4 regions of the Clostridium kluyveri DSM 555 genome follow, and region 1 is predicted to be linked to each of the others. Evidence: riboswitches for the same ligand, from Rfam matches in the RefSeq annotation. Region 1 holds a riboswitch; each other region holds the start of a gene.
What was found. A riboswitch is a leader RNA that binds a small molecule or an ion and turns the genes downstream of it on or off. The one in region 1 is predicted to bind S-adenosylmethionine.

Region 1 (2,207 bases):
ATGACACTCCTGTAAAATATCAAAATAATGTAAAAGAATATTTTGAAGAATTGAATGATGGCATAGAAGCAGAAGTAGAATTTTGTACAGATGGATATAGGATAGATAATGAAATTAAAAATACGGATTTTTACGGATATCCGTTGATTATAGGAAGTTCCTGGGAGAAGAAAATAGCGGAAGAGACAAAGGCACATTATATTGCTATTTCATGGCCTGTTTTTGAGAGGCTTATAATAAATAGTTCCTATGTAGGATATTCAGGCGGACTTAAACTCTTAGAAGATATATATTCTGTGGTTCTTACAAGATTTAATTGATTGATAGGAGGGCATATGTGAATTATAAAGTTGCAGTTGCAAGTAGTGATGGTAAATTTGTAAATGAACATTTTAGAAAAGCAAGTCAATTTTATATATATAAAGTGGAAGACGGCAATTATGAATTTATGGAATTGAGAAAGGTAGATGATATTTTTTGCTGTGAAAAAGAGGGTCACTATGATAAAATTTTGTCTATTGTTAAACATCTTTCAGGGTGTAGGATAGTTTTAGTTAGTCAAATAGGTAGGGAAGCTGCTGTATTTTTAAATAGAAATGGAATTGAAGCTTTTGATATAAATCAGTCCATAGACGAAGCTTTAGAAAAGTTAATTAAATATTATTCTAGAATAGATAAAATTAATAAACCATGTAATTAGAAACTATATATACAATACAAAAATAATATAATCAATATTCTTATCAAGAGAAACTAAGGGGCTGGCCCGATAAAGTTTCAGCAACCCGTATGTTTTATTTACATGCAAAGTGCTAAATTCTGCAGATATATTTCTGAAAGATGAGGGAAATTAATGTTAAAAAATATTTTAGCACATATTCCTTTTCTTTTGAAAGGGGATTTTTTATTCACATTATTCAATTTTAGTTGACTGGGAAACCAGAGGCTTTAAATAAAATTTATATTTTATTTAAGGTTTCTGGTTTTTTATTATCTAAGATAAAATACCAGGAGATTTAAAAGTTTAATACAGTTTAAAATTAATTTTTATAAAGGAGATGTTTTTATGTCTATTAATATTAAGGTAATAGAATCAGTAACTAGGGAAAACAGACTTATTCTATTACTGGTTATAGTGGAACAGTTAAAGATCTTGTTAAAAAAGTGCAATGTGGATGTCTTAAAAATGAAGAAAGGTGCTTTAGTCAGGCTAGTAACTGCAGTTCTGGACGTGCCCAGGGGTACTTATCACGTATATTGGATGCTCGGCAGATGTAATTGGGGAAAATACTACTTTCAAATGGGGACAAAATATAAGAAGTTGGGAAAAGAAAGATGTAAATGTGATAAACACTAATATGACAGAGGATTCTACTGTATTTGGGGGCAGAGATAAGTTAAGGGAAGGTATAAAAGAAGCATATAAGCGGTTTAAACCTAAGGCCATATTTGTTACTACTTCTTGTGCTTCGGCAATTATTGGAGACGATATTAAAAGTATTACAGATGAAATGGAAAAAGAAATAAAAATTCCTGTGGTACCTGTTTTCTGCGAAGGATTTAGATCGAAAATATGAGCATCAGGTTTTGATGCAGCCTTTCATGCCATATTGACACGTATAGTGAAACCACCTAGAAAGAAACGCCAAGAACTTGTAAATATGATAAATTTTAATGGAAGTGCTAGAGATTATATAACTGAAATACTATCAAAATTTGGACTTATTCCTCAATTTGTAGTACCTTTTGCTACTATAGAGCAGATATCCAGAATGTCGGAGGCTGCAGCTACTATTAGTATATGCGGCACTTTAGGAGGATATTTGGGAAATGGATTGGAGCAGCAATATGGTGTTCCCTATGTGAAATCTATTCAGCCTTATGGTATTGCAGGAGTGACAGGATGATTCTTAGGCGTTCTTATCTAGGATATGAAGGGACAATGAGGTTGATAGAAGATATTTATTCTGTTATACTGCAAGATTTTCAATAGATATAATCTAAATGGAGAGTGATAAAATTGAATGCTACCAAAAGTAGAAAAGAAATAGATATGTCAAAAGATAATCGGTATTGCTAATCCAGTTTTTCTTCCGCCATTCTCCAAAGTATTTGCAGCATTGTGGCAATTAATAATTAGTGGTTCTCTTTTTGAAAATGTATTCGTAAGTCTTAAAAGATCAGCGGCAGGTTTTGCACTGGCACTT
Region 2 (2,207 bases), 1.9 Mb from region 1:
TGGATGATTATTTAAAAATTCTACTATTTTTCGTGTGTTTGATACATGTCTTTCAACTCTTAAGGATAAAGATTCTAGGCCTAATAGAAAATAGAAGGCATTCTGAGGACTAATTGTAGCACCTGTATTTCTCAAAAGTTGAACTCTTGCTTTTGTTGCAAAAGCTACAGCACCTAAGTCAGAATATATAAGTCCACCATAACTTTCATCAGGTGTGGTGAAATCAGGAAATTTGCCACTTGCTGCCCAGTCAAATTTACCACCATCAACTATAACTCCACCAACTGCAGCTCCATGTCCTCCAATAAATTTGGTCGCAGAATGAATAACTACATCTGCACCGTATTCTATTGGTCTTACGAGGTATGGTGTTCCAAATGTATTATCTAAAATAAGAGGTATCTTATTCTCATGAGCAATATTTGCTACAGCCTCTATATCTAAAATATTAATTCTTGGATTGCCTATTGTCTCTCCATAAACTGCTTTAGTTTTAGGAGTAATAGCTTTTCTAATATTTTCAGGGTCATCTGGATCTACAAATATTACATTAATTCCAAGTTTCTTTAAGGTCACCTTAAATAATTCATAAGTTCCGCCGTACAGTGTGCTGACTGATACTATTTCATCTCCAGAATTGGCTACATTAAGTATGGAGTATAAAATTGCCGCCATTCCAGATGATGTAGCAAGGGCCGCAGAGCCTCCTTCAAGGGCTGCTATTCTCTGTTCAAATACATCTTCAGTAGGGTTCATTATTCTAGCATATACGTTTCCTGGTTTCTTCAATTGGAAAAAGTCTGCAGCTTCATCTGCATCTTTAAAAACAAAGGATGTAGTCTGATAGATCGGAACTGCTCTGGCACCAGTAGTTGGATCTGGCACCTGACCTGCATGTACCTGTAATGTTTCAAATGATAATTTTTTTTCACTCATTATATATTCCTCCTTCATATTTTTGCATCAGATATTCTTTATTTATTATTTTTGAAGTTTTTAATATCTTGCACGAAACTTCTTGTTTACAATCTAAAGAAAAGTAAAAATAAAAATCTTCTTGTAAGATAAGTTACAAGAAGATTTTCTTCATGCTTCTCATCTTCCAGGTTTCACACCTGCTGGAATTAGCACCGTTGAACAATAAAAAATCATTCAGGTTGCCGGGCATCATAGGGCCAGTCCCTCTGCCTCTCTGGATAAGAAGTTCCGTATTCGATTGAAAAAATGATAACAGATATATATAATACTTGTCAATAGAAAAATCAAAAAAAATAATTATTTTTTATTTTTGGGGAGTGGAACATTGTAAAAATGTTGACAAGCAATATTAAAATATTTATTATGAAAAAAGAATGAAGACATAATTTAGAGTTATATGGATAAATAATTAATGTTTTATTGCATAAATATAAGGTTATAGTTTAATCAGGTATAGAGTACTTGGGAAAAGAGGAGACATAATGAATTTTAAAAATTTAGTAGATAAATTCAATAATAGATTTATTTTTTTTGATGGAGCTATGGGAACAATGCTTCAAAAAGCAGGACTTAAATTAGGAGAATTACCAGAGGTACTTAATATTACAAATCCTGAAATAATAAGTGGGATACATAGAAAGTACTTAGATGCAGGAGCAGATATCATAACAACTAACACTTTTGGAGCTAATGAATTAAAATATGATTCTTCTGATTACACCATAGAAGATGTGATTTCAGCTGGAGTAAAACTTGCAAAACAAGAAGCAGGAGATAAATTGGTGGCTCTTGATATAGGGCCTATTGGAAAGATTATGGAACCTACAGGAAATTTAAGCTTTGAAAGTGCATATAAATTATTTAAGAATCAAATCGTTATAGGTGAAAAGTCTGGTGCGGATGTGGTTCTAATAGAAACTATGACTGACTTGTATGAGGCAAAAGCAGCTGTCCTTGCAGCAAAGGAAAATAGTAATATCCCTATATTTTGTACAATGACATTTCAGGAAGATGGAAGAACTCTTATGGGTACAGATGCTAAAACTATGGTATTTGTACTTGAAGCTTTAGGGGTTGATGTTCTTGGGGTTAACTGTTCTTTAGGGCCTAAAGAGCTTCAAGGGATTGTGGAAGAAATTTTGAAATATTCTTCTATACCGGTTATGGTGCAGCCTAACGCAGGACTTCCAAGGTATGATGGGGAAAATACAATTTATGATATATCCCCT
Region 3 (2,207 bases), 1.9 Mb from region 1:
CTTACTCCTTCTGATACTATTTTCACTGCATCTATATCAAGTCCCGAATCCGTTTCGTCTAGCATAGCGAGTTTTGGTTCAAGTACCGCCATCTGAAGTATTTCATTTTTTTTCTTTTCTCCACCAGAAAATCCTACATTTAAATATCTTCTAGTATAACTTTCATCTATTCTTAAAAGTTCTAATTTTTCCTTCAAAATTTTTCTAAATGCCAAAATGCCTATTTTCTTTTTAGAAACTGAGATTTTTGCGCTTCTTAAGAAATTTTCCACAGTTATACCTGGTATCTCCTGTGGATATTGAAAAGACATAAAGATTCCACACCTTGCCCTTTCATTTACTTTTAAGTCACTGATAGACTTTCCTTCAAATATTATATCTCCTGCTGTCATATTATATTTAGGATGGCCCATAATAGTATTTACAAGTGTAGATTTTCCCGCACCATTTGGCCCCATTATGGCATGAACTTTACCTTTACCAACTTCTAAGTTTACTCCCTTTAATATCTCTTTATCTTCAACCTTTACTTTTAAATTGTTTATTTCTAATAATTTATTTGACATTTTATCTCTCCTTTAAATCCGAGTATTTGACTCATATTTAAATATAAAAAAAATCAGCCACAAAGTTACTCCGGCAATTAAACAGGGTAATACCCGACCTAAATGCTCAACATTGTTTCTGATTATATTTTACTCTTTATTTAGACGATAATCAACAAATACCCTTTTATTTAAGTCTTATTTTTTCTTTAGTTTCCACTTGAATCACTATCCCATCTTGAATTACCAAAGTTATTGATCCATAGCTTATATTTTTCAATGACTCAATTATTTTTCTTATATATTCTTCCGAAATCTGATTTTTCCTTTCAATTTTTTTCTCCATTTTTATATTGTACCCCCTTTTATACAATCTTATTAATATAAAAATCAAAAACCCTCTTCCAAACAAGAAGAGGGTTGTATATCATGATTAAGATATAAAAGAATCGACCTTAAAGGTTTTTTCTTTACCTCATCTTCCAGAACTATGTTCTGATGGACTTAGCACCTTACATAAAATTAAAATGTGGTTGCTGAAACTTCATCGGGCCATTCCCTAAGTTTCTCTTGATAAGGATATTCATTAAATTTTTGAATTATTACCTATATAAGTTTCATTATATTATATTAAACTTTACGATGTCAATAAAATTGAAATAATTTTTTAGTAAATAAATCAGATTTGTGCTACATAAATTTTATATACCACTATTTATAAGTCTCCAGTATATTACTGTATATATCCTCCGTCAAAGTTAATCCTCCGTTATATCCCACATAAGTTCTATTTAGCACTAACCTATGCTTCACTGGCAGAGATATATTTATTCCAAATCCATTTAATTCTGACACTATATCTCTATCCCATGAACTCCCTAAAATCAGAGGAGTATGATTGCCATATTCATATTTTCTCAACCTTTGATGTATTTTTCCTCCATCTACTTCAAATATTACTTTAGCAGAAGTGCTATTTGAGAGATGTTCAAATTCATGCTCTATGCTTTTTCTATATTGCTCAGGAGTATCATCTGTAATATATTGTTCTCCTGGAACAATACCTAATTCATTGGTTAAAAATTTACTAATTCCAAGGGCATAAAAAGAATCTGTTATATTAGAAAATCTATCTGCCACACTATATCTGAATTCTATAAAAAAGTCTATTGATCTATCAATATAATAGTAAAATCTCTCTTCTTCCTCATTTATAAAAGCTTCCGCCTTTTCTTTATCAAGCTTAGCAAAATCCCCCACAGTTCTTAAAAATTTACTAGTTTCCTTTGCACCTATAGGCAAAATTGGATAATGCAAATAAGGAGTACCATACTTTTTCTCTAATAATTTAGCAGTATTTAAACCCACCCAAGGTGATAAAACTAAATTAAACTGTGCTTGTGGTATTGTTTCCCACTCACTGACGCCGCCGGACTCTGTACCAAAAAGTATATTCACTTTTAGCCCTATTCCTTCAAGTAATTTCTTTACCTCGCTTAAATTTCCACACCAAAATGTATCCTGATAGGGAAGTACAGACCACACATTTACTAATCCCATTTCTTTTTTTACTGGTTTTTCACCTACAAACTGATTTATAATGGCTTCAATAACTAACTCATGACCCTTAAAGTTACTTCCTTTAAAACCTGCTGTCTCTGC
Region 4 (2,207 bases), 1.1 Mb from region 1:
CTAGGGCATGACGAAAGTTTGATTGTCTATACCGGACCAAATGATGAGAGAATTAATTTTTATCCAGAGCAGTTTAGAGAAGGATACATTAGATTTAGCATAGGACTGGAAAGTGCCAGTGACATAATAGCAGATTTAAAACAGGCATTAAAAAAATGCGGATTACAGTAATTGGTAAATGATAATTATAATAAATAGGAGCAGATTTAATTTTTATATAAATCTTGCTCCTATTTATTATAATGAGATATTATTAGAGTTTATTTAAATCATAAGGTGTTTCCTGATATACATAATAATTAAGCCAGTTTAAAAATAGCAGGTTAGAATGGCTTTTCCAATTTGATAAAGGCGTTTTATCTGGATTATCATCTGGAAAATAATTTTGAGGTATATCTATAGGTAAATTTAGTGCTATATCTCTCTCATATTCTGATTTTAATGTTAAAGTATCATATTCAGGATGTCCAGCAATAAAAATCTGACGTCCACCTTTTGTAGCTACTATATAGACACCGGCTTCTTTGGATTCAGAAATTATTTTTAGTTCAGGAACTCTTTCAATATCCTTTCTTTTTACAAAGGTATACCTAGAATGTGGTGCATAAAATATATCATCAAAACCTCTAAAAAGTTTAATATTGGCTTCGTTTAAAGTATGAGAGAAAATACCGGATATTTTTTGTTCCAGAGTATATTTTGGAATTTTAAAGTGATGGTAAAGTCCAGCCTGAGAGGCCCAGCATATATAAATAGTGGAATAAACATTTCGGGTACTCCAATCCATAATTTCAGTTAATTCTTTCCAATAATCAACATCTTCAAATTCAAATTTTTCTACAGGTGCACCTGTTATTATCATACCATCAAATTTTTTGTCTTTTATCTCTTCAAAGGTTTCATAATATTTAATTAAATACTCTGCAGGAGTATTTTTTGAATTATGAGACTTTAAATACATTAAAGATATATCAACTTGTATAGGTGAATTACTTAGCAATCTTAAAAGTTGTATTTCAGTAACGGTTTTAAGGGGCATTAAATTTAATATAATTATATTAAGCGGTCTTATATCTTGTCTTACTGCATGATTTTCATTCATAACAAATATATTTTCAGCCTTTAATACTTTAGAAGCTGGAAGATTGTTAGGTATATTTATTGGCATAAAATCCCTCCTTAAATTATAATAGTTTTAGTGGCAATCAAATAAAAATCTTATTATTCAAATTTCAATTTTGGAGTTAAATAAATAAAAGTTATTTTTCTGTAAGAAAAATAACTTTTATAATAAACTAATTTAAAACTATTTTCCTTATCTCTCAGAAATAATCTGCTGGAATTAACACCATACATTTTAATAAAATGTTGGTTGTCGGGTTTCATAGGGCCAGTCCCTCCACCGCTCTTGATAAGATTTAATTTGATTTTACACTATATTCTATACTAAAAGCTTATTTTTGTCAATAACTTATTTTGAATGAAAAGTACTTCATTTAAAGGCCTGATTCTCTAAATTTGTGCTCTGAAATTTCTATCAAATTATGCAAGGGTCGTTTTAGAAGTGATAGAAGTAAAAATACACAGGAAAAACCAGCTATTGCTATAAGATCTTTATATACATTTTCCCATAAGGGACCACCAATGGCTTCTCTGAATCCTCTTATGGCATAAGTGAAAGGCCAAAAAGGCGCAAGTGTACTAAATATTTTTGGAAGAGTTTCTATAGGATAAATTCCTCCAGCCCCCGCAATTTGAAAAACCATAATTATTACCGCAATGGCTTTTCCTATGTTGCCCAATATGGATGCCAGTGTATATATTATAATAGTAAATGTAACACTGCAGGCTAGGGATATCAGTATCATAAGCCCCATACTCTGAGGGTAAACTTTTAGCAAATAAACATCCCCTAGTATAGTAATAATAGTTTGTATGAAAGATAATATTAAAAATAGAGCTAATTTTCCAAAATATTTATGTGTTACTGTCAGTTTTTTGTTATCGTCAAAATCCTTGCAGTGAAAAGATAATATAGAAGACAATAGTAGTACCCCTACCCATATTGCCAATGTGGTATAAAAAGGAGTTACTGCATATCCAAATAATCCTGAATTATAAACCTCAATATTTTTTATATTTATGGGAGATGAGAGTAAATTTGAAAGTTCATCCGGGTTTTTCTCCATAAAATCTATTATTTCATT

Region 2: linked by a shared signal. The riboswitch ahead of CKL_RS04795 (O-acetylhomoserine aminocarboxypropyltransferase/cysteine synthase family protein) and the one ahead of CKL_RS21885 (hypothetical protein) in region 1 are both predicted to bind S-adenosylmethionine.
Region 3: linked by a shared signal. The riboswitch ahead of CKL_RS19695 (YezD family protein) and the one ahead of CKL_RS21885 (hypothetical protein) in region 1 are both predicted to bind S-adenosylmethionine.
Region 4: linked by a shared signal. The riboswitch ahead of metA (homoserine O-acetyltransferase MetA) and the one ahead of CKL_RS21885 (hypothetical protein) in region 1 are both predicted to bind S-adenosylmethionine.

Annotation. Positions count from the first base shown of each region.
Region 1 is NC_009706.1:2,855,750-2,857,956, reverse strand. It holds partial or broken gene CKL_RS20905 (nitrogenase component 1) at 1-320, shown strand, start outside; gene CKL_RS13625 (NifB/NifX family molybdenum-iron cluster-binding protein) at 338-700, shown strand; SAM riboswitch class I at 738-847, shown strand; gene CKL_RS21885 (hypothetical protein) at 1,067-1,357, shown strand; partial or broken gene CKL_RS21880 (nitrogenase component 1) at 1,359-1,907, shown strand; gene CKL_RS13605 (ABC transporter permease) at 2,121-2,207, shown strand, end outside.
Region 2 is NC_009706.1:981,295-983,501, forward strand. It holds gene CKL_RS04795 (O-acetylhomoserine aminocarboxypropyltransferase/cysteine synthase family protein) at 1-936, opposite strand, end outside; SAM riboswitch class I at 1,093-1,203, opposite strand; gene CKL_RS04800 (homocysteine S-methyltransferase family protein) at 1,461-2,207, shown strand, end outside.
Region 3 is NC_009706.1:823,698-825,904, reverse strand. It holds gene sufC (Fe-S cluster assembly ATPase SufC) at 1-566, opposite strand, end outside; gene CKL_RS19695 (YezD family protein) at 733-891, opposite strand; SAM riboswitch class I at 1,018-1,125, opposite strand; gene CKL_RS04055 (nitrogenase component 1) at 1,257-2,207, opposite strand, start outside.
Region 4 is NC_009706.1:1,711,539-1,713,745, reverse strand. It holds gene CKL_RS08020 (trans-sulfuration enzyme family protein) at 1-171, shown strand, start outside; gene metA (homoserine O-acetyltransferase MetA) at 254-1,168, opposite strand; SAM riboswitch class I at 1,313-1,418, opposite strand; gene CKL_RS08010 (YhgE/Pip domain-containing protein) at 1,497-2,207, opposite strand, start outside.